Regions from separate parts of the Enterococcus casseliflavus genome, predicted to be linked through region 1. Evidence: riboswitches for the same ligand, from Rfam matches in the RefSeq annotation. Region 1 holds a riboswitch; the other holds the start of a gene.
What was found. Region 1 has a riboswitch for FMN ahead of P0G38_RS05550 (ECF transporter S component). Riboswitches for the same ligand answer to the same signal wherever they lie in the genome.
Positions count from the first base shown of each region.

Region 1 (12,294 bases):
GATGAGCAACATGTAACCCCCACATCAGCCTCTAAGAAAGAAGCTGAGGAAAAAACGGAAGTAGAAAGTTCTAGCGCAACGCAAGAGCATGCGACATCAGCCAGTGAGGAAGCAAGTGAAACCGATGCATTAAGTACGGAGGAACAGCATGACGCTGATATTTTGGCTGCTTATATCCGCCAACACAAACTTGATGAGGAAGAAAAAGCCGCTGCTCTAGAAGCAGAAGCCGCCACTGATGATTTGTCTGCTACTGAAGAAGAAAGTCAGGAACAAGCCAGTGAGGAACCTCTACTGATAAGGGAAGATGAACCAGTGACGGATCCAGTCATTGAAGAAGCGAAGAAGCAGCCAGAACCAGTGATCGATCCAATTCCTGAGCCGATCACCGCAGCGGATGAAGCACCGAAAAAGGCGACTACTGAAGAAAAAACGTCGACGCCTAGCGAAAAAAAGAAGAGTCCTCGCAAAGCACTCTATATTACAGCGGCTTGTTTATTAGTGGCAGCTGGTGGCGGTTGGGCGTATTACTATCAACAGCAGCAACAAGAAACAGCCCGAGAAACGCAACTGGCGCAAGAAAACCGTACACTCGATCAAATTGAAAATGAGCTGAATGATTTTTATACAAATGATGAACGAGTGTTCATTAAAAACGACAAAACATCAGAACAGCTGACGGCTGTGACGAATCAGTTGGCAGAGTTTCAAGACCATGAACGGTACGATGCCTTGTCACAAGAAGCTGCGACGATTGCTGACAAACTAGCAGCTTTGACCGAGATCAACAGCTATTTTAGCAGTCCTGCCGTTGTGGAGGATCAGTTGGAAGAAGTCTCATTGAAAGAAGCGGCTGCCGTTACAATGGCGAAGCGTGAGAACGGGGATGCCTTTGATGAGTTGATCAATCAAGCGATCGATATGGGGCAAAAAGAGTTCAGTGCGATCGAGGAAGTTCAAAATGCGGTGAAGAGCATGGTGGCTTTAAGTGGCGACGACGAAGCACCTGCAAGTGTCACCCGCGAGAACTACAATGCTTTAATGAAAAAAGTCCAAGCTTTACCGATCGATTCACTAGTGGAAAGTCTCACTGCTGAACTGCGCAAAGTCGATACTGCGTTGACGAAGCGTGAAACAGCTACCCAACAAGCAGCGGCGCAACAACAAGCGACCCAAGAAGCAGCACAAGCGGCGGCTTCTGAGAACAACGCTTCCGCTTCGAGCGGCGGTTCTACAAGCGCTGCGACGCCAGCACAAAGTACGTCTGAAGAAGAGTATGTGCTTTCGCCAAATACGCCAACAAATACCAATAATCAGCCAATTATTCCAGCCCGTCAAAGTGATTTGAATGATGTAAACAATAGCGCTTGGGTGTGGGCAGATGGTGTCCAAGAAAAAATCATTGCCACAGCGATTGCCCGTGGTTACGTGGTTGAAGGTGGTTATACTTTTGAACGCGTGCGGATCGTCAATGGCGAAGGCTATTACAATTTTTATGCGACAAATGCCCAAGGCAGCTTGCTTAAAGGAACGGATGATTCAGCGTTCCCGCTATACTTATTTACGGTAAACGCCAAAACTGGCTATTTCAGAGGCAATGGGAACGATCACACCGTTCGCTAAGTCTCCTGAGTCACTAGAAAACTTTCAGAGTTATTACATGCACATGTGAAAAATACTTGTTTCCCCTCCCTGTTTTCGATATGATGAAAGATAATCGTTCAAACAGGGAGGGTTTTTTGTGCAGAAAATAGAAAGATATGATCGCTTTGAAGATGGGGTCATTGCTTGTGTACCAACGATTCTTGGGTACTTAGGGATTGGTTTTGCGATGGGGGTCGTGGGAAAAGGTGTTGGGTTGTCGATTCTTGAAATTATTTTAATGTCTATTATTGTCTATGCAGGCAGTGCTCAATTTATTATTTGTGCATTACTCGCGATTCAAGCACCTTTCATGACGATCGTCGCAACCGTCTTTTTAGTGAATTTACGACATTTCTTAATGAGCTTATCAGTGGCTTCCTATTTTAAAAAGACTCCTTTGCTTTCTGCTATCGGGATTGGGACGCTTTTGACTGATGAGTCCTATGGCGTTTTGACGACGGCACTGCAACAAGACAAACCAGTCACAGCGAAATGGACCCATGGGTTGAACGTGATGGCGTATTTGAGTTGGATCTTCGCAACCTTTTTGGGCGGACTATTAGGCTCGTTTATTCCAGATCCAGAAGCGTTAGGCTTAGATTTTGCCTTGGTAGCCATGTTTGTTGGTCTTTTTTTATTTCAAGTAGAGCGACCCCTCAAGAAGAAAACCCAGCAAACGCTCTTCGTACTCGGGGCAGTTGTGGGGACATTGATTTTATTTATGCGTTTTTCTACTGCTGAGATCGCGGTAATTGCTGCGACCTTGGCAGGATGTTTGGTTGGGACGGTGACACATCATGACTAATTTTGTTATACTAATGCTAGCATGTGGGTTGGTTACTTGGATTCCGCGGATCGTTCCTTTTTTATTTTCTAAAAAGCTCGTATTCCCGAAACCTTTCACCATCTTTTTGAGTTACTTGCCGTTGTGTATTTTGGCGGCATTGTTGGTTCAAAATTTGCTGATCTTTCGAGAAGGGCAATTTCCCATCTTGAAAGTCAAAGAAACTGTTGCCTGTATCCCAGCATTGTTGGTGGGGTATTATACAAAAGATTTGATGAAGATCGTTATCACAGGCGTTATTGCTATGGCACTGCTGCGTTTCTTTTTCTAGCAACGGGCAGTTTTTATGAAGAAGGAGAGAATAGATGAAAGACTTATTAGCATCCGTATTTAGCGGATTGATCATTGATGAAAATGAACAGAATTATTTTGTTCAAAAAGGCGGGGTTACCTTCCGACTAGCCAAGGAAGAAGGCGAACATCATTTAGGTGAAGCCGTCGAAGGGTTTGGCTATCAAAACCAAAAGCAAGAAAATGTACTCACTACGAATATTCCGAAAAGCCGCAAAGGGCATTATGCCTTTGGTACAGTCACAGGAAGCCGTCGCGACTTAGGCGTTTTCGTCGATATCGGTTTAAAAGACAAGGACATGGTGGTTTCATTAGATGAATTGCCAACAATGCGGGAACTTTGGCCCAAAAAAGGCGATCGTTTGATGGTCAGCTTGCGCGTCGACGACAAAGAGCGTATATGGGCTTCGTTAGCAGATGAGAAAATCTTCAAGGCACTGAGTAAGAATGGTACGGAACAGATGAAGAATCAAGATGTTACAGGTACCGTGTATCGCTTAAAACTAGCGGGAACCTACTTATTGACGGATGATTTTTATATTGGCTTCGTCCACCCATCAGAGCGCTATCAAGAGCCGCGTCTTGGGGAAGTTGTCAAAGGACGAGTGATCGGGGTTCGTCCAGATGGCGTCTTGAACCTTTCATTGAAACCAAGAGCCCACGAGGCGATTTCAAATGATGCCGCCATGGTCCTAACCTTTTTAGAACGAGCGCCAGAAAATAAAATTCCTTTTACCGATAAATCAGCACCAGAAGAGATTTTACAAACGTTTGGTATTAGTAAAGGCCAATTTAAACGGGCGTTAGGAACCTTGATGAAACAGCGTTTGATTGAGCAAAAAGACGGCTTTACGATTCTTGTTAAAAAACCTAATTGAGAATACTTGTTTCTTTTGCTGTTCTAATTTATAATGATTACAATGTTTGTCTTGGGTGATTCTCACTCAAATTAGAATCGTTATAAATTAGCGGCATACACGGAGGCAACTATGAACACAACAGCAGCGTTAAAAAAGACCAAGAAACAATTGCACGAGTCGGGGTTCAAATTAACTCCTCAGCGAGAAGCGACGTTGTTGGTCTTATTAGAAAATGAGAAAGATCATTTATCCGCCGAAGAGATTTTTTTCTTTGTGCGCAAAAAAAATTCTGAGATTGGCTTAGCAACCGTCTATCGAACATTGGAGATTTTGACGGATTTGAAAATCGTCGATAAAGTCAGTTTTAATGACGGTGTCGCTCGTTATGACCTACGTAAAGAAGGCGCCAAACATTTCCATCATCACTTGTTGTGTTTGGAATGCGGCAATATCGAAGAGGTTGAAGAGGATCTGTTGGGCACAGTCGAAGAGATCGTCGAACAAAAGTACCATTTTTTAGTAAAGGATCATCGGTTGACATTTCATGGTGTCTGCCAAAAATGCCAAAACAAAGCCTAGTGTCTGTAGCTGGGCAATTTGAAAAGATTTTGTTATCACCCGAATGATAGTCAGATGGTTTCAATAGGAAGAGTGTCCTTTTTTCCGATTTGAAAGAAACCAAAAAATCTGCTATGATTCGGGTGTTTCCTTGGGAAAAAGATACGGGTAAATGCCTCTTTTTTGTTGGCAAGCTACTATCTAAACGAGCCAGAATTTGATATGATAAAAAAGCTGAAAGTAGAGGAAGCCCCATGAACGAACAAATTATTGATTATCTTCATTATTTGACCATTGAGCGCGGGCTATCCCAAAATACCCGTGCCAGCTACCAGCGGGATCTGCAACAGTATCTTGCGTTTTTACAAAAAAAACAAGTGACGCAGTGGCAACAGATTGACCGAGTGATCGTTTTGTCTTTTTTGCAAAGTTTGCAAGAGGCGGGAAAATCCTCGGCAACCGTGATTCGGATGGTTTCCAGTTTGCGAAGATTCCATCAATATTTGCGTCAAGAACGGTTGACCGATCATGATCCGATGCAGCATATTGATTCGCCGAAAAAACAGCAGAAGCTACCTGACACTTTGAGTTTGCAGGAAGTGGAGCGCTTGATCGAAACACCAGATACTCGAGCGGTGTTGGGCATTCGCGATCGAGCGATTTTGGAAGTGATGTATGCGACAGGTTTGCGCGTCAGCGAGTTGATCGGTTTGAAATTGAATGATTTGCATTTAAGTATGGGCTTGTTGCAAACAACCGGGAAAGGCGACAAAGAACGGATCGTCCCATTAGGGGATTTAGCGATTCAATGGATCGAAACGTATCTCAGCGATGCACGTCCGTATTTGACGAGAAAAACACCGGATGAAAGCCACCTGTTTGTAAACAACCATGGCACGCAGCTGTCTCGTCAAGGAATCTGGAAAAATTTAAAAGCCTTGGTTCGACAAGCTGGGATCACCAAAAATGTGACTCCCCATACGTTGCGCCATAGTTTTGCGACTCATCTATTAGAAAACGGCGCAGATCTGCGAACGGTTCAAGAGCTGTTAGGACACGCAGATATCTCGACCACTCAGATTTACACGCATATAACGAAGAAACGGATGACGGAAGTGTACAAGCAGCACTTTCCGCGCGCCTAGAAATCGAGGATGGAATGGAAGAAATCAAAATAAAATTAGCTGTCTTTGAAGGACCGTTGGATTTGCTGCTTCATTTGATCAAAAAACTGGAAATCGATGTTTATGACATTCCAGTTGCAACCATCACCGAACAATACATGCAGTATATCCATGCCATGAAAATTTTAGAATTAGAAGTCGCTGGTGAATATTTAGTCATGGCGGCAACTCTGATGGCGATCAAAAGCCAGATGCTGTTACCGAAACAAGAGCTGATTGCTGAAGTGGAAGAGTACGAAGAAGATCCACGGGATATGCTGGTGGCACAGCTGCTAGAATACCGCAAATTTAAGTATGCAGCCGAGCAGCTTTCCGAAAAAGCGGAAGAGCGAAGTTTGTATTATACGAAAGATCCGATGGATGTCGATGAATACAAAGAGGAAGAAGATCAGTTAAGAGCCAATCAATTCAATACGATCGATCTCTTTTTGGCTTTTCAAAAAATGATCGAGAAAAAGAAAAATCGCCAAGTACTAGAAACCAAAATTTCTCCTGATGAAAGCACCATCGATGAAAAGATGGCGGCGATTCAGCTGGAGATGCAACATGTCAGTGCCAAAAAAGGCCGCAGCTTTGATTCGTTTTTTACGACCTACAATAAAACAGAAGTTGTGGTAACTTTTATGGCACTATTAGAATTAATGAAAAAAGGAACGATTCGAGTAGAGCAAACAGACAATTATGCGTCGATTCTGCTCTATCCAACAGGTAAAGAAGATGAGTAAATATAGTGAATTAGAAGCGATCTTATTCGTCGTCGGTGATGAGGGGATCGGACTTGAAGAATTGAGTTACTTAGTCAAAAGCAATACTGCCAGTGTCTATCAGCATTTGCAGGAACTAAATCAGCAATATGAAGAAAATGAACATACTGCGTTGCATATTCTTGAAGTGGGCAATCATTTCATTTTGACCACCAAGAAACAATTTGCCCCTTTATTGAAGAAATATGCTGAATCACCGATGGGCAGCTCGTTGTCTCAGGCCGCTTTAGAAACGTTGTCGATCATTGCTTACAAGCAGCCGATCACTCGGATGGAAGTAGAAGAGATCCGCGGCGTCCAATCTAGCGGATCGGTTCAAAAATTGGTGGCAAAACGACTGATTGAAGAAAAAGGCCGCGTTGACGGACCAGGACGAGCGATCCTATATGGTACGACGGAATACTTTATGGATTATTTTGGCTTAAAAAGTTTGGCTGAATTACCCGATATCCAATCCATGGAAGATGAACTTGAAGAAGATGCACCGTTTGATCTTTTTTACGACCGCTACAAACAAGCAGAAACAGAAGGAGAATGAAGATGGAACGTTTGCAAAAAGTGATTGCCCATGCTGGCATCACCTCAAGAAGAAAAGCTGAAGGATTGATAACTGAAGGCCGAGTGCGTGTCAACGGGCAAGTGATCAAAGAATTAGGGGTCCAAGTTAGCTCAAAAGATGTTGTTGAAGTCGATGGTGTACCAATCGAACAAGAACAACACGTCTATTATCTATTCTACAAACCTCGTGGTGTGATCTCAGCTGTAACGGATGATAAAAAGCGCAAAGTCGTTTTGGATTATTTTGCTGAAGTCCCTGAACGGGTGTATCCAGTCGGCCGCTTGGACTATGATACCTCCGGTTTGCTGCTACTGACAAATGATGGGGAATTATCACAGACACTGATGCATCCAAAACACGAAGTCGAAAAAGTGTATGTTGCCAAGGTCAAAGGCATTGCGGATAAAAAGCAACTGCTCCCATTGACAAAAGGAATTCGGATCGAAGGGCGTAAGACCGCGCCTGCTCGCTTTGAAATCTTATCGACAGACCAAACGGCACAATCTAGTATTGTGCAATTGACGATCCACGAAGGTCGCAATCATCAAGTCAAAAACATGCTAAAAGCAGTTGGTTTGCCTGTGCAAAAACTAAAACGGGAAAACTATGGTCCGTTAGATTTAAAAGGTCTTCGTCCAGGGGAATACCGAGAGTTGTCGAAGAAAGAAGTCAGCCAGCTGAAAAACAGTGCAAAATAGTTGAAAAGTATCTGAAAACGTAACTATTGTTAATTTTTAGATTTTGTGTATAATAGAACATGTAATAAATAGAATAAAGGTTCGTCTTCAGGGGCAGGGTGCAATTCCCGACCGGTGGTTATAGTCCACGACCTATTTCTTCGGAAATAGCTGAATCGGTGAAATTCCGATACCGACAGTACAGTCTGGATAAAGAAGATAGAGCGTATTTGATTTGCTTATGGCTATTTCGAATGCCCTCTTTTTTCCCTGTGGAAAAAAGAGGGCATTTTTTGTCTGGCGCCGACAAGAAAGCCGAGGAAATTTAATAGGTTCGTTTGAAGAGGAATCCTGAACTTAGGAGGATTTATACTGATGAACAACAAAACAAGAAAAATGGTGACGATCGCCATGTGTGCTGCTATGGGAACAATTTTGCAATTTATCGCTTTTCCAATTTTTCCGGCATTCAGCTTTTTAAAGATCGATTTTAGTGATATTCCCGTGATGATCATGATGTTTTTATTTGGTCCTTGGAGTGGGGTAGTGACTGCCTTCATTCGTTCGGTCCTGCATTTGTTCTTATCTGGTTTTTCACCTGCTGATATGGTGGGAGATACGGCAAGCTTTTTAGCATCATGTGCCTTTACTTTGCCAATGTACTACTTTTTCCGCAAAGGTATCCACACCAAAAACAAAATGGTTGGTGTCATCAGCGGTATCTTGTCGGTAACGATTTTTATGAGTGTGGCGAACCTATTTGTGATCACACCGCTTTATCTACGCTTTTTCGGGGTCACAGCCGATCAATTTTTAGGGATGTCTTTGCCGCAATATGTGGCGATCGGGATTTTACCCTTCAATTTGGTTAAAGGAGCGATCGTCAGTGCCGTCTTTTTAGCACTACATGCCAAACTGCTCCCATGGTTGGCTCGTAAGCAGCCCCATCATTCTGCTATAGGAAAATAAAAAATGAGCCGACTTGCTGTGGCAGACGAAAGGTCTGTTAATGGCAGGTCGACTTTTTTATTTTTCTATAAGGATCGCTCTGGTGGGGCATTTGCGATAAGCAGTTTTGACTTTTTCTTGTTGCTCTTCTATGATAAACTGTTGCCGTGCACTCGGTTCTTGGGCAAATAAAACGATCCCATCTTCATCATAATCGAAGATCTCGGGAGCATAGATCGCACATAGTCCACAAGCAATGCAGCGCTCAGGAACAATTTTACAGCGTTGTGACATTTTTTAGTCCTTTCTGGGAGGAAGATATGGATTCTTTTATTTTAGCGCTGTTTTCTGATACTGACAAGTTGCGTCCATCGACACTTTATCAAATTCTCATTGGTAAGCGTACTAGCTCTGTCTTGAGTTATGCCTTTTTTTATGATCGCTTAGGTCTCTTTCAATCGTTGCCCCAGTTGAATGAGAAAGCGTATCAACAGACGCTCGCTGACTTGATCCAACGAGGGGCTCTAAGTCGAGATTCAGATGGTCTGCTGCTCAAAACGACTGCTAGAAACAGCCAGCAGCCAGGTGAACGATTGTTGCGTTATGCGAATTACTTTCGTTATGGACGAACGACGGAGGAGGCTTGGCGTTTTGTTCGGCTGCTGGTTCAAGCAGCTGCGTATCAAGGCGTGACCAATCAGTATATTCCCGTTGAAAACACGCCACTCTATACAGAACCTGTCCGTCAGCTGATCCGTCACAATCCTGACATCAAAAAGTGCTTGTATCAAGAGCTAACAGCAATTTTTGACCAGCTTCCCGCAGAAGTGGCAGATTTTTTAGCGGGCACCTTATCTGGTCCAGATATTCTAGGGCAGGCGTTTTTTCAGCTTTTACCAGAAAATGTTCAAAGTAAGCCTTGGGACACTCTTTATGTAGGAGCTTCGATCCATCAATTTTTAACCTTGATCGAAAAAACGCCCCAGACGATCCTGTTTCGAGGATTGTCGCCTTTTCTAAAGAGAAGTTTAAACCAAAGCATGGTGGAAAGCCGAGCATTGTTTTTGCGAGGCGATTCTGTCGAGCAGATTATGGAAAAAAGAAGGATTAAACGAGGAACTGTTAATGATCATTTGATTGAGTGGGCATTGCTTGATCCCACGTTTCCTTTTCAGCGCTTTGATACAGCGTTGTTGAAAAAGCTGCCAGAAGCTTCTTGGAAAAATAGCTATCAAGAATTACAGGCGCTTCTTACGACTGATTTTTTGACGATTCGTTTGTTACAGATTGCTCAGAAGCGGGGGATTCGATGTTAGAAGATGCACTGAATCAGTATTTTGGTTTCAAAACATTCCGCCAAGGACAAAAAGAAGTCATCGAAAGTGTTTTAGCACAGCAAGATACGTTAGCGATTCTGCCTACTGGGAATGGCAAAAGTCTGTGCTATCAGCTGCCAGGGTACCTAGTAGACGGGATCGTGATCATTATCTCGCCGTTAGTCTCTTTGATGGAAGATCAAGTCTACGGCTTACAAAAGCAAGGGGAAAAACGCGCGATTGCGTTTAATAGTCAATTGGACCTTGCTGATCGCCAGTATGTGATGCAGCATTTGCAGAAGTACAAGTTTTTGTTTTTAAGTCCAGAAATGATCGTACAAGAAGCTGTTTTGCATCAATTGGAACAGGTTAAGATCGCCATGCTCGTGGTGGATGAAGCCCATTGTGTTTCGCAATGGGGCATTGATTTTCGACCAGAGTACTTGCAGCTTGGTGAAGTTAAGAAACGCTTGATGGCACCCGTCACGTTAGCCTTGACGGCTACTGCAACAGCGCAAGTTGAAGCAGACATTCGGCAAGTGTTGTTAGCAAAGAACGCCAATGTCTACCGTTATTCGATGAACCGCAGCAATATCGGCTTGTTCGTAGAGCAAACAACAGACAAAGATGCGGCATTAGCAGACTATCTCAGCCGCTTAGGCGGGGCTGGGATCATCTACTGTTCCACAAGAAGCAAAGTCGAAGAAGTCTATAACAAACTGCGTCAGCGCTATTTGGTAGGCTATTATCATGGTGGTCTCGCGAGTGATCAAAGAAAAACGTTGCAGCAGCAGTTTTCTCAGAATAAATTAAAATTACTCGTTGCTACCAATGCCTTTGGGATGGGGATCAATAAGGAAGATATTCGCTTTGTGATCCATTATGATCTACCTGATTCGTTAGAGAATTACAGTCAAGAAATCGGGCGAGCTGGTCGTGACGGCAAACAAAGCAATGCGATTTTGCTTTATCAGGAACATGATGAGCAGATCCATTACTTCTTTCAGCGAGAAAACAAAGAAGAACGCCGTGCTTTAGAACGAATGGTTCAGGAGAAGAGGAAAGAACCCTTGACACCGTTGCAAGAAAAGTGGCAGCAAAAAATGAAGGAGTTGGGGGCTTCCTTTTGGCTGGAAACGTTAAAACAAAACGAACAGCAAAAGCAAGAACAATTACAAAAAATGTTGGCTTATATACATTTTACAGGTTGTCGCCGACAATTTTTACTGGCGCATTTCGGAGAGGAAGCCCAGGAGAATCCTTATTGTTGCGACAATGACGGGATCGAAATAGCGGGTGAAGAACAGCTGCCCCAGAAAAAAGAAGCCCATCATTGGCAGGAACGTTTAATAAAAATTTTTAAAGATATAAATTGAATCGTATTTTGTAGGACAGTTTTTATTTACCTATGGTATAATACATCGGAAGGAAACTAGGAGGGAATACGAGTGAGCAAGAAAGACAATGACTACAATTCAGAAAATCAAGAACCGTGGGAACAACCAATCTATGATACAGAATACGATGATTCTGCATCAAGATCCCAACAAAGAAAACAAAAGCGTGGGAATTCACTCTTTTTGACGATCGTGTTAGTTTTGCTTTTCTTGATCGTGGCAATTCCGGTTGGTGCCGGTATTTGGGTATTGAACCACAACAATGATGCCCCGATCGCAGCAAGTTCGAGCAGTACTGTAGAAAGTACGACTGAGTCTTCAACAACCGAATCATCAACGACGGAATCATCCACTACGGAATCGACAAGTGAAACGAGTTCGTCAACAAGTGAATCAAGTTCTTCTAGCAGTTTTTCTGCGCCAGCTTCATCAACACCTTCAAGCAGTGAGCCGGCACAAGAACAAAACAATGCTGGACAAGATACTACCCAAAATAACCAAGGGCAAGGCGCTGCTGGTAATGAACAGTATACCACTGTGCAAGCAGGTGAAGGTCCTGAACAAGTGGCAGCTCGTACAGGTATCTCAGTTGAAACCCTATATCAATTAAATGGGATTGATCCGAACAACTACATGCTTTACCCTGGCGACACGTTAAGAGTTAAATAAAAAACCGCTTTGGCGGTTTTTTTTCTTGAAAGAGAGAAGCCAAGGTGGACGATAAGCAGAAACGATGAAGGAATACACATCGTTGGGAAACGAGGAGTAAGAAAAATGAAAAAAATCAACATCGCTATTGATGGTCCTGCGTCATCTGGGAAAAGCACAGTGGCAAAAATCATCGCGAATGACCTGGGATTTATTTATACGGATACTGGTGCCATGTATCGAAGCATCACGTATTTAGCTTTAAAAACGGGCTGTTCACTTGAAGATGAAGCGGCGATCGCTGCTTTGATCGATCAATACCCCATCACTTTTGAACCGACTGAACACGGTCAAGAGGTCTTTGCAGGAGGAGAGCAAGTCACAGAAGCGATCCGTCAGCCAGAAGTAACCAACGCAGTTTCGAAGGTGTCGGCATACCCTGCGATCCGCGAAAAACTCGTCCAACAACAGCAGATGATCGCTAAAGATGGCGGTGTCGTGATGGATGGCCGCGATATTGGTACGGCGGTTTTACCACAAGCAGAAGTCAAGATTTTTCTGGTAGCAAGTGTGGAAGAACGCGCACAGCGCCGTTTTAAAGAAA
Region 1 covers NZ_CP119393.1:1,127,271-1,139,564, forward strand. Annotated here, with positions in the region: gene P0G38_RS05505 (cell division site-positioning protein MapZ family protein) at 1-1,623, shown strand, start outside; gene P0G38_RS05510 (AzlC family ABC transporter permease) at 1,742-2,449, shown strand; gene P0G38_RS05515 (AzlD domain-containing protein) at 2,442-2,759, shown strand; gene P0G38_RS05520 (CvfB family protein) at 2,794-3,657, shown strand; gene fur (ferric iron uptake transcriptional regulator) at 3,769-4,218, shown strand; gene xerD (site-specific tyrosine recombinase XerD) at 4,452-5,342, shown strand; gene P0G38_RS05535 (segregation/condensation protein A) at 5,357-6,106, shown strand; gene scpB (SMC-Scp complex subunit ScpB) at 6,099-6,683, shown strand; gene P0G38_RS05545 (pseudouridine synthase) at 6,686-7,402, shown strand; FMN riboswitch at 7,482-7,606, shown strand; gene P0G38_RS05550 (ECF transporter S component) at 7,757-8,350, shown strand; gene P0G38_RS05555 (ferredoxin) at 8,408-8,623, opposite strand; gene P0G38_RS05560 (helix-turn-helix domain-containing protein) at 8,650-9,645, shown strand; gene P0G38_RS05565 (RecQ family ATP-dependent DNA helicase) at 9,639-11,021, shown strand; gene P0G38_RS05570 (LysM peptidoglycan-binding domain-containing protein) at 11,094-11,711, shown strand; gene cmk ((d)CMP kinase) at 11,817-12,294, shown strand, end outside.

Region 2 (12,294 bases), 900 kb from region 1:
AATATTTTCTAAAGGCTTAAAAAGTATTTGCCATCGAGACATCATCAAGATTCTGTTCTGGCTCTTTCCATCAATGATCATTGGAGAAGGATGCAGCAAATGCCAGAGTGTTATCTAAAGGAAGAGAATCATCAGAAGATGGAGAACAGCCCTTTGAGGAGCCGTCTGGAATCAATAAAGCCCCTTTGTCTCTTGCGACAAAGGGGGCGGGGCTAACTATTCATTTCTGCGACTTCTTCCTCCATATCAAATTCCAACTGTTTGGCAGCATTGAGCTGGTCACTATAGTAGCTGGCAAGCTCTTCAGCAGATTGCGGTGTTAGATTGTTGAAGGCAAAAGTCACATAGGAGCCATGATCCTCTAGGCAAATCGAATTGATAGTGAAGCGACGCTTATCATCGTAAAAGACGTAACTTTCACCTGGTACGAAGGTTTGCTCGGGATGAGTACGGATACGGAAGCCATTGAAACTCATTTGATACATTTCGAACGTCTTCGCATCATAAGAAAGCTGACGATTGATGGCGATACTCAAGGCTTCACTATCACTTTCGATAAAGCGGTTTTTCCCGATCAAAATGGCATAAAACAAGCCATAAAGGTTATAGAGCGACCAAATCAAGGTCACGATATAGCCGAATTCATAGCCTTCTCCTCGGTACAAACGATACCCCGCCACCAGACAGGCAAAGGAAATCCAAGTAAAGAGGATGATGTGGGGCAAGACGGTTCGCCAATCAAAGGCGTTGCTGCCGACGATCTCTTTTTTGGTCACGTTGAATTTTTTCTGTGATTTCATAAATTCTTTGATCAATGCCCCAGTGTGGATAGGAGCGACAAAGCAATCATAGATGTGGGAACTGGTCAGGTTCCTGATCTTAGGGACATACAGCCGAAACGACAGGGAAATCATAATGAAAGGCGGTAAAAAGAACAGCAACAATTGGTGATTGTTGCTTCTGACGATAAAGATATCAAAAACCATAAATAAGGTTGGTGCCAATAAAAAGATGATTTTTTGGAAAGAGGTAAACCAATACAAATAGGAGTTGTAATAACAAAGTTTTTGCATGAACGACAATCCTTTTAAGCGGCGCGGTTTGAAGTGGTCAAAAATTTGTTTCGTTCCTTGCGCCCACCGAGTCCGTTGTGAGGTCAGCTCTTTGGCAGTGTAAGGAGTGATCCCCAAGGCATAGGCTTTATTGATAAAAATCGTTTCATAGCCGGCGTCTTGTAAAAGCATCCCGGTCGCCATATCTTCGGTGATACTGCTGGTAGGAACGCCGCCGATCTCTTCAAGGGCACTGCGACGAATGATGGCATTGGTACCGATATGGATCAAAGCATTCTCACGAGAAAGTGCGGGTTCTAGAAAGCGCATGAATAATTCCTGTTCGTTGTACATGGATTTGCGCAGTAATTGAAAAGGATCTTTGTTATAAAATGTTTGTGGATATTGCACCAATGCAACTTTAGGATTGCGGAAATAGTCGACAGCTTCAAAAATAATGTTCTTTTTGACGATAAAGTCAGCATCCAGAAGCAAAATCAAGTCACTGCTGGTTTGGGACAAGGCATAGTTGATATTCCCAGCTTTAGCATTAGCATTTCCTTCGCGGGTCAAATAGCCGAGGTTCATTCGCTCGGCCATTTCTTTTAGTTCCTCTCGATGGCCATCATCGCAGATATAGATTTTTTTGTTGGGGTATTTCAAGGCTTTGACAGCCAGTGCCGTGGCGATCACCAGCTTGATGTCTTCATTGTAAGTACAAATAAAAGCGGCGACACTTGGCAAGAATTCTTCTGCTTCATCCCCCTCGTAGCGGTATTCTTTTGAGAGCTTATTGGAAAAAAGGTAAACAAAAAAGCCATAGACAAATAAACCAATGACTTCCGCAATATAGAGAATAATCCCAAATACTAGTGAAGCAGAACTATCAATCGGGATCGTGAAAAATAAACGCCAAACCAAGTAAATAAACAGAAAAGCAATCGTGATCTTCGAAAACAACTGCTTGATGCGATTATTTTTCTTTGCCAGGAAATACAACAAGAAAATGACCAAAAACAACCCAGATAAATAAACCAATTCCAAACTAATCTCCTCCTTTGTTATACTAAAATAGTAATAAGTTTTTAAAAATAAATCAAAGTAAACGATTGCATTTTTTTTAACATGTGAGAAAGAAGAAGGAGGACAAGTACGAAGAAGCGAAAAAAAGGCCATACAAAAACCCTCCAGCAACGAATTGCTGAAGGGTTTCATTTAATTGGCAGCTGCCAATGCCGCTTGGTTTTGTTTGGCATGATAGGCTTCCACGTCTAGGATTGCCTGTTTAAACATTTCTCGCGTGATCTCATAAGGCACGTGAACGATGTCGTTAGTGGTCATTGCTTTGTCTAAGATTGCCTCAAGGTCGCTGGTGTCGTTAAGGCCCATATCCGCTAGGCAAACCGGCAGTTTGTTTTCCTTCATAAAGGCGTAGATGCGCTGGAAGAGGGCATCTTGCTGATCGAGCTGCAACAAGGCCAAAACGCCGTAACTAACGGAAGCGCCATGTAAATAGTCTTCCATTTTTTCCAAAACGGTCGTTCCGTAGTAAAAGGAATGGGCAAGGGCGGAGTTGTAGTCATTGATGACTAAGACGGAAACTAAGCCGGTGGTCACGATGATATCCAAGACGACTTGCTCAATGGCATAAGACGGCTGATTGGCAGCACTGTCCTTCAAGGCTTGTGTGCCGTATTGCAATAAGCGTTCCGTGCACATTTTGCCAATTTGGATGCCTAACCCATCGGTGTAATCTAATTGATCGCCTCGCGCTGAAAACGTCGATTCGATCTCTTTGGAGAGGGCATCGCCGATTCCTGCCCACAGATACTTGTCGGGAGCTTGGGCGATGATTTCACTGTCGATAAAGGCATGGGTCGGCGGTTGTGAAGGGAAAAACAACCCTTGCATCTCGCCGTTTTCTTTATAAATGACACAGACTGCGGTGACGGGTGAGCAGTTGGAGCCGATCGTCGGGAAGGTGAAGACTGGTTTGCCTGCTTTTTCTCCAACCACTTTGACGGTATCGCAAACGCGGCCGCCACCAACGGCGAATAGAACATCGGCGGCTTGGACACTTGGAGTAGCGAACAGCTGATCGACGTTTTCATAGGTCGAGTTGCCGCCGTACCACAAGGTATCCGTCACTTGGACTGCTGACGTTAAACCGGCTTTGATCTTGTCTTCAGCTTTTTCGAGGGCGGTTTTTCCGCCGATGATCACGGCATTGGTGCCGTATGGTTTTACGATGTCATTTACTTTTTCGTAGGCGTCCGCCCCGATTGTGTAGTTTGGCAAAAAGATACTTTGACTCATACTGTTTTCCTTCTTTCTTGGCCACGAGATTGGCTAAAATTGGTCCGGTAATTTGATGGATCACCATGCCGACTGCGGCAGGGGTAACGGCTGCCGCAATGGCGGCAAAGTGGGCATTGGCTAACGAGATCGCTAGGCCGGTATTTTTCATTCCTAATTGAAACATGATGGATTTGGCTTGGGTGGCACTGACGCCCATCACACGGCTCAGACCATAGCCTGCGCCGTAGCCGATCAAGTTATGGAGCAAGACTAAGAAAATTACGATCAAGCCAGATTGGACGATCACGGCACCGTTGCGAGCGACAGTTCCGGCAACGATCAATAAGATACTAACGGAAGAAATCAATACAAATGATTGCAGAAATCGCTCGATGTGCTTGGCAATGAGTTTGTGGAAGATCACCCCTAAAATGATCGGCAAAAGCACCATCTGCAAGACAGACAAGAGCATTTCCCAGAAGGAGATCTCGGTGTACTGACCAGCCAAGACGTAAACCAAAAAGGGGGTAACGACGGTCGCTAACAAGGTCGATACCGTGGTCATGGAAACGGTGAGGGCGACATCGCCTTTGCCGATAAAGGTCATGACATTGCTGGCGGTTCCACCAGAAACGCAACCTAGTAGGACAAACCCGATGATCAAACCGGAAGAAACACCAAACAGCTGCGCTAAGCCGTAAGCCACCAAAGGACTGATGGTGAACTGGAAAAGCACCCCTAAGATGAATGCTTTAGGCTGTAAGACGACCATTTTAAACGCAGCAACGTTTAAAGTCATCCCCATACAAAACATGATGATGCTCAAAAGAATCGTTGTACGAGGCGGAATCCATAAGAAGGGTTGCGGGAAGAAATAAGAGACGATCATCAATAAAATCATGATATAGATCAAATACTTGTTTACAAAAGCAGCGATCGTGTTGACGGTTTTCATAAGAAAAAATCATCCTTCCTTTTTCTGCTTGACCAATCAAGTGTTCAAACAGAAGGGGTCTTTAGAATAAGTGCAGTGCATAACCGCGGGGAATCGGCAGCAGTTGTTCAATGAGCGCTTGGGATCTATCTGACATCAATGTGTCAGCTTGTAAAAGGCCGCTTCCTTGAAAATGGGTATAAAAAAACACTCCATCTCAAGAAGCTGATCTTCTTTTTGGATGCAATGTGAATAGGGACTCTTTGAATGTATAAAATCAAACAGTCCCGGCTATAATAATAAAATAATTCGTTTGCTAACATTGGTGCGGGTCATATACGCCACCGTCCTTTTCTTTATTTGGAATTTTCTAAATATTTAAATTATTTCTACCTAGTCTACAAAAGAGTCAACGCTTTGTCAATCGTTTGAGAAAATTTTTTTCATTTTTTTGGGTGTTTTTTAAAAAACATGGGTTTCTATGGGGAAAAACAGCAAGAATTGGTTTGTGTTGTGCTTTTTTCCCCTTCCTTTAGAAACAGAATAGTTGTTGGATCTTGGTTTTTGTCCTACGATGATACTAGCAAGTGTTGGAAAAAGAAACGAGAGGAGCAAAGAAAATGAAAATTTTTGTCGTTGGTGCTACTGGACGAGTAGGCCAAAAATTGATCACCTTTCTAGAAAAACAAGGACACATCGTTTATGCTGGTGCGCGCAGCAGTGAGAAAATCACGGAAACGGAGACGATCAAGCCCGTGTTCTTTGATTTACACACGGAACCGGAAGAGATGGCGGCGAAATTCGCAGATGCGGAAGCGGTATACTTCGTGGCGGGTTCCCGAGGCAAAGATTTGCTGCAATCTGATCTGTATGGTGCGGTCAAAGTGATGCAAGCCGCTGAAGCAAAAGGAATCAAGCGCTACATCCACCTTAGCTCAGCCTATGCCTTAGAACCTGAACAGTGGCAAAGGGAAGGCATGGCGTCATTGATGGATTACACGATCGCCAAATTTTTCTCTGATCGCTGGCTGATCGACAACACCGCACTAGACTATACGATTTTGCAGCCGGGTGCGTTGAAAGAAACACCAGGATCTAGTTTGATCGAGATCAGTGAAACGACCTCTGGTGCGATCCCCATCGAGGATGTCGCCGTCTTGTTAGGTGAAATGCTGGAACGCCCAGCAACTTATCAAAAAGTCATCAAAGTCCAAGCTGGGGAAACACCCATCAGCGAGGCACTGGATCAGCTTTAAGGCGTGCCTTCGGGCTTGAAGAGAATGTACTGAAGGAGCTGTACGGCAATGAATCGTTGTCGTGCGGCTTTTTTTGTGAAGAAGCCAGTCACTTTTCATTTTTGAAAGCGGTGACTCTTGACTTTGGAAAAATAGTTTGTTACGCTTATTGCTAACTTTAGAGGGGGTGGTAAACGAATGTCAAGCGACTCGAGTGACGGTGAGCAGAAACACTATTTTGACTTACCTTACTTTTTAATTGAATAGGAGACCAACAACAGCGCGTTATTTAGGAGCAGTTTCTAAATAAGGGGCTTATTTGTGTTATCCATCAATGAAAAAGAAAAGGAAGAAGAATAAATGAATAAAAAAGAGTTTCAATTATCAGTATCAGAAACAATCGAACAGTATCAGGTGCCCTCAATCGAACAAGGATTAGATGAGGCGCAAGTAACCGAACGGTTAGAGACCTACGGATTGAATCAATTAGCGGTCAAAAAAACCGCCAAGTGGCGTTTGCTGCTGCGGCAATTCCATAACACGATCATCTACATTTTGATTTTCTCCGCCATCTTAACGCTGCTGATGGGGCATTTCTCTGATGCCGTGATCATTGGCATCGTCGTACTGGTCAATGCGTTGATCGGTTATTACCAAGAAGCCAATGCTTCCGATGCGTTAGAACGAATCAAAGAGATGCTATCAGCAGAAGCCACGGTCTATCGGAATGGGATTCGGCAAGATATTCCAGCTGCCGAAGTCGTTCCAGGGGATGTCGTATTCCTAGAAGCTGGTGACAATGTGCCCGCAGATCTGCGGATCATCGAAGCGGACAACTTGCGTATCCAAGAATCCGCCTTGACTGGTGAAGCCGATTCGGTGGAAAAAATAACAGATGCCTTAATGGATGAAGCAACTCCATTAGCGGAACAACGGAATTTGGCGTTTGCTTCGACTTCCGTGACGTCAGGAAGCGGGAAAGGGATCGTGATCGCTACTGGCGTCAAGACTGAAATTGGGAAAATCTCAGCTGAAGTCAATCAAACGGAAGAACGAAAAACGCCATTGATGAAAGAGATCGATGGACTGGGGAAAGGCATCACCTATGTGATCATGGGCGTGGCGGTCTTGCTGTTTGTCGTCAGTTTGTTCCAGCAAACCTACGCGATCTCTGTCTTGTCCTTAGCCGTCGTCACCATGATCGTCGGATCGATCCCAGAAGGATTGCCAGCAACGACCTCGGTGGTTTTGGCGATGGGTGTCAGTGATATGGCAAAAAACAAGCACACCATCATCAAAACGCTACCGGCGGTTGAAACGCTAGGCTCAGTGGATGTGATCGCGACGGATAAAACCGGTACCCTGACAAAAAATGAAATGACGGTCAAAGACATCGTATTGGCTGAGCAGGAATACGAAGTGACGGGTGACGGCTATGCGCCGGTGGGAGAAATTCGTCCAAAGCAGGAGGACGTCCACACACAAGACATCTTGCAGTTGTTTTTGGAAGCTGGCTACGAAGCCAACGATACGGTATTAGTCCCAGAAGGAAATCACTGGACGATCAATGGGGAACCAACAGACGGCTCCTTTTTGACGCTGTATCATAAGCAATTTGCCTATCCGCAAGCACCCGCTTACCAAGAACTGGATATGCTGCCCTTTGATTCGGACAACCGCTATATGGCGAAACTAGTGGCAAACCCTGCGGGGGAACGCTTGCTATTTGTTAAAGGCTCCCCAGATAAATTGTTTGAAATGGTGCAAAAACAAGCGGCGCCTTTTGATGAAGCCTATTGGACAGGCCATGTCCGCCGCTTGTCGGCAGAAGGCAAACGAGTGGTAGCGGTGGGCTATCAGAAAGTTTCGATTGATCACATTGATGAAACGATTTTTGAGCAAGGGCTGCAATTACTAGGGATCGCCGGGATCATCGATCCGCCGCGAGAAGAAGTGATTGCCTCCCTGAAGGAAATGAACCAAGCCGGTGTTCAAGTGAAAATGATCACTGGGGATCACCCTCTGACCGCCAAAGCGATTGGGGAAAAGCTTGGCTTAGCGGATGAGATTCACGTCGTGACTGGTGCCGAGTTGGATCAGATGAGTGAAGCCGAATTTCAAGATGCTGCCTTGACGAATCAAGTCTTTGCACGAACCACGCCGAAAAATAAATTGGACATTATCAAAGCGCTGCAAGCCAAAGGCAAAGTCACGGCGATGACAGGGGACGGTGTCAACGATGCCCCAGCGTTGAAGCGGGCGGATATCGGTGTAGCGATGGGGATCAGCGGCACGGATGTAGCCAAAGATTCTGCTGATATGATCTTGACCGATGACAATTTCGGTACCATGTCCTTAGCGATTCGCGAAGGACGCAGGATCTATGACAACATCAAAAAGAGCATTCTGTTTCTGTTGCCGACATCTTTTGCCGAAGGGCTGATCATTGCCTTTACGATCATGATGCAAAAAGAATTGCCGCTGCAGGCGACACAACTGCTGTGGATCAACATGGTTTCTGCTATTACGATCCAGTTTGCGTTTATCTTTGAACCAGCAGAGTCTGGGATCATGAGCCGAAAACCGCGAAAGACAGGTAATAAATTGTTGAATCGCCATGATATTTGGCAGATGGCGTATGTATCGATCTTGATGGCAGTCATCAGTTTGATCGCCCATGACTGGCTCTTGCTGCAAGGTGTCAGCGAAGCCGTTGCTAGTACCATGATGGTCAATATCGTGGTCTTAAGTAAGATTTTCTATTTATTCAACATCCGTACCAGTGCACCGGCGTTTTCTAAAGCTTCCTTCACCAATCCAAAAGCGTTCGTGATTATTGGTGTGATGCTAGTTCTGCAACTGTTATTGACCTATGTTCCATTTATGCAAAGCGCCTTTCATACGGAGGACATGTCCTTGATCGGCTGGGTCATCTCAGCAGCTTCTGGCATGGTCGTCTTACTCGTGACGGAGTTTGATAAATGGCTTCGTTCGAGAAAAAATATTTAACCTAGGTTTTCTCGTGTTTTTTTACAGGCAAAATCGCCTTGCTGCAACTTAGGAAAATGGCGGAACGACAAGGGATTTCTGCTGTCGCTGCTTTGGGGTTGCCAAAAGAAAAAGCCAAGAGGAATTCCTATTGGCTTGTAATCAGGCCTATTGACAAACAAAAATGGTCGGGCTAAAATGCACATGAATTGAATAGTATTCTTCGGGGCAGGGTGTAATTCCCGACCGACGGTGACAAGCGCAATGCTTGAAGTCCGTGACCCGCATAGCTATGCGGTGGAGCCAGTGTGAATCTGGCACCGACAGTGAAAGTCTGGATGGGAGAAGAAAAACCACAAAATTTCAAGGGGCGCAGTGCGTCTAAAATTGATTTTTTGCCGGTCTTGTTTGTCTATGCCTCGTGAGATTCTCACGAGGCATTTTTTTATTGAAAGGAGGAAGGAAGATGCATAACGAATACATGCGTTTGGCGATCGCAGAAGCCAAAAAAGGGCGTTACCAAACCTTTACCAATCCGCTAGTGGGCGCTGTGATCGTCAAAGAGCAACGGGTCATTGCTAAAGGGGCTCACTTAGTCTATGGGCAGCCCCATGCGGAACGAAACGCCATCGAACAATGCCATTCCTCCGAAGACCTAATCAATTCGACTTTATACGTGACGTTAGAACCTTGCAACCATCAAGGAAAACAGCCGCCTTGCACCCAGCTGATCATCGACAGCGGCATCAAAAAGGTAGTCATCGGCCAGTTAGACCCTAACCCGATCGTGGCTGGACAAGGCAAGCGCTTTTTAGAAGAACAGGGCATCGACGTGTTGGTGGGCATCGAAGAAACAGCGGTGCGCCGTTTGAATCCACACTATAATTTTTACCATCAGCATCAGCGACCTTACGTGGCGTTGAAGCAAGCGATCACTTTAGATGGCCGGATCGCTCATGATGCGTTAACCCGCAGTGCGATCACTGGTTCAGCGGTTTGGCAAAACGTCCATCAAGAACGTGGAGACTATCAAGGAATCTTAGTGGGCAGTCAGACGGTGTTGACGGATGATCCCACGTTATTGACCACGGTTGAAACCAGCTTTCCGCCGATTCGCATCGTGTTAGACCGTCGGGGGCGAACGCTGTCGCAACCCCATTTGTCACTGTTTGCCGATGATTCGGCACCTGTGTGGATTTTTACGCAGCAGACAACTGTCAGTGATTTGCCAGCTCATGTGTCAGTGATCCAGCTGGAAGAGTTGACAATTGTTTCATTGCTGAAGGAGCTTGCCGAACGACAGGTCCAATCGCTTTACGTAGAAGGAGGCGCTGCGATCCATGATGCCTTTTTAGCCAGCGGACTGTGGCAAGAAAGCATTACCTATGTGGCGCCAAAGTTTCTTGGGGGCAATAGTCTGGCAAGTTTTACCAGTGAGCGTACCCCGAAACAGCTGCAGCAGCTAACAGAGGTGACGGTGACTGCAGTTGGGGAAGATGTTTGCATCCGAGGAAGGAGACCAGAGGAATGTTCACAGGATTGATTCAGGAAAAAGGCCGCATCAAAGAGATCCGCAAGCAAAGCCGCACGATCCAGCTAACTTGCAGTGCGTCCGAAGGATTACTGGCGGATTATCAGATCGGAGACAGTATGGCGATCAACGGGACGTGTTTGACGGCGATCGCCAAACAAGCGACGACGTTTACGGTGGATATCATGCCAGAAACCTTTCAACGAACCACCTTTAAACAACTCTCGGTGGGTGCCGAAGTCAATTTGGAGCGAGCGATGGCAGCGACGCAGCGTTTTGAAGGCCACTTTGTCGCAGGCCACATTGATGTAACGACCCGTTTGATCCAGAAAAAGCAGTTGGAAAATGCCTTGATCTTGACGTTTGCTTATCCTGTCAGTGTGCAAGGGGAAATCATTCCGCAAGGGTCGATTGCGATCAATGGCGTCAGTTTGACGGTTATCCAGACGACGGCACAGGCATTTTCCGTTAGCTTGATCCCCCATTCCAAAGACCAGACGACGCTGGGGCAGTTGAAAAAAGGGGAGTGGGTCAATATCGAGACGGATATGATCGGGAAATATGTCAAATACCAACGAAAATGAAAGAAGGCAGACGATGCATAAAGTAGAACAAGCAGTGGAATGGTTAAAAAAAGGCGGCTTAGTGATTGTCGCCGATGATGAAAATCGGGAATCAGAAGGAGATTTGATTGGGATCGCTGAATACGCAACGCTAGAATCTGTCAATTTTATGGCGACTTATGGCCGCGGCTTAATCTGTGCACCCATCTCACAAGCGATCGCTGAAAAGCTGGCATTGCCTGAGATGACCGCCAATAATACGGATGCCTTTGGCACCGCATTTACCATCAGTGTCGATCACGTGACGACGAGTACGGGAATTTCTGCGAAAGACCGGGCAGTGACGATTGAAAAGTTGGCCGATCCTGCGTCACAGGCTGCGGATTTTTATCGCCCTGGCCATATCTTCCCATTGACCGCTCAACCTGGCGGCGTGTTGGAACGCAGAGGACATACAGAAGCGGCTGTGGATTTAGCAAAGCTTGCTGGCAGCGTGGAAGCAGCCTACATTTGTGAGATTTTAAATGAAGATGGCACGATGGCTCGGGTCCCAGAATTGAAAAAATTAGCAGAAAAATGGCAGCTGCCGTTTTTGACCATTGATGAGTTGGCGGAATATCTACGAGGAACCACGCCTATCACGGTGGATCTGCCAACGGCTTTTGGGGCGTTCCAATTGACCTTATTTGAAGATGAGTTCGGCAATGAACACCTTTTACTAGCCAAAGGCGAGATTCAACATACTACCGAGCCGCTGTTACTACGGATCCATTCAGAGTGTTTAACAGGCGACGTCTTCGGCTCTCATCGCTGTGATTGCGGCGAACAGCTGCAAGAGGCGATGCGGCAGATCGAAGCAAAAGGCCGCGGTGCGATTTTGTATCTACGCCAAGAAGGCCGCGGTATTGGCTTGCGGAACAAGCTTCGTGCCTATCAGCTGCAGGAACAAGGCATGGATACTTATGAAGCAAATATTGCATTAGGGTTTGCAGCAGATGCCCGTCATTACACGTTTGCCGCTGATGTTTTACGTTCCTTAGAAGTGCAGGAGATTCAATTGATGACCAACAACCCTGACAAAGTGAAGGAATTAGAAAGCTTAGGGATTAAGGTAGCAGAACGGGTACCGCTGGAGATGCCTGCGCATAAAGAAAACAGCAGCTATTTGAAAACGAAGAAAGAAAAGTTTCACCATTACCTATCTATTTAATCAACCAAAGGAGAATGAGCGATGACAGTATTTGAAGGAACGTTTCAGGGAGAGGCAGTCAAAGTAGGGATCGTGGTCTCACGATTCAACGAGTTTATCACTTCCAAGTTAGTGGAAGGCGCCAAAGACAATTTGTTGCGTCATGGAGTCAAAGCAGAAAACATCGATGTGTATTGGGTTCCAGGTGCTTATGAGATTCCGTATATTACCAAAAAAATCGTTGACCACAAGCAATACGATGGGATCGTGACATTAGGTGCCTTGATTCGCGGAGCAACGACCCACTATGAATTGATCTCAAATGAAGTGGCGAAAGGCGTAGCCCAAATTGGTCTGAATGCCGACATTCCGATCATGTTTGGTGTGTTGACGACTGAAACGATCGAACAAGCTATTGAACGGGCGGGAACCAAAGCTGGCAACAAAGGCAGCGAAGCCGCTCAAGGTCTTTTGGAGATGATTTCGTTGAATCAGCAAATCCTT
Region 2 covers NZ_CP119393.1:230,405-242,698, forward strand. Annotated here, with positions in the region: gene P0G38_RS01070 (glycosyltransferase family 2 protein) at 213-2,096, opposite strand; gene P0G38_RS01075 (iron-containing alcohol dehydrogenase family protein) at 2,268-3,368, opposite strand; gene P0G38_RS01080 (bile acid:sodium symporter family protein) at 3,304-4,305, opposite strand; gene P0G38_RS01085 (NAD(P)H-binding protein) at 4,905-5,540, shown strand; gene P0G38_RS01090 (HAD-IC family P-type ATPase) at 5,880-8,528, shown strand; FMN riboswitch at 8,723-8,861, shown strand; gene ribD (bifunctional diaminohydroxyphosphoribosylaminopyrimidine deaminase/5-amino-6-(5-phosphoribosylamino)uracil reductase RibD) at 8,974-10,050, shown strand; gene P0G38_RS01100 (riboflavin synthase) at 10,035-10,622, shown strand; gene ribB (3,4-dihydroxy-2-butanone-4-phosphate synthase) at 10,600-11,811, shown strand; gene ribH (6,7-dimethyl-8-ribityllumazine synthase) at 11,833-12,294, shown strand, end outside.
Region 2: another riboswitch for FMN. It lies ahead of ribD (bifunctional diaminohydroxyphosphoribosylaminopyrimidine deaminase/5-amino-6-(5-phosphoribosylamino)uracil reductase RibD); the one in region 1 lies ahead of P0G38_RS05550 (ECF transporter S component).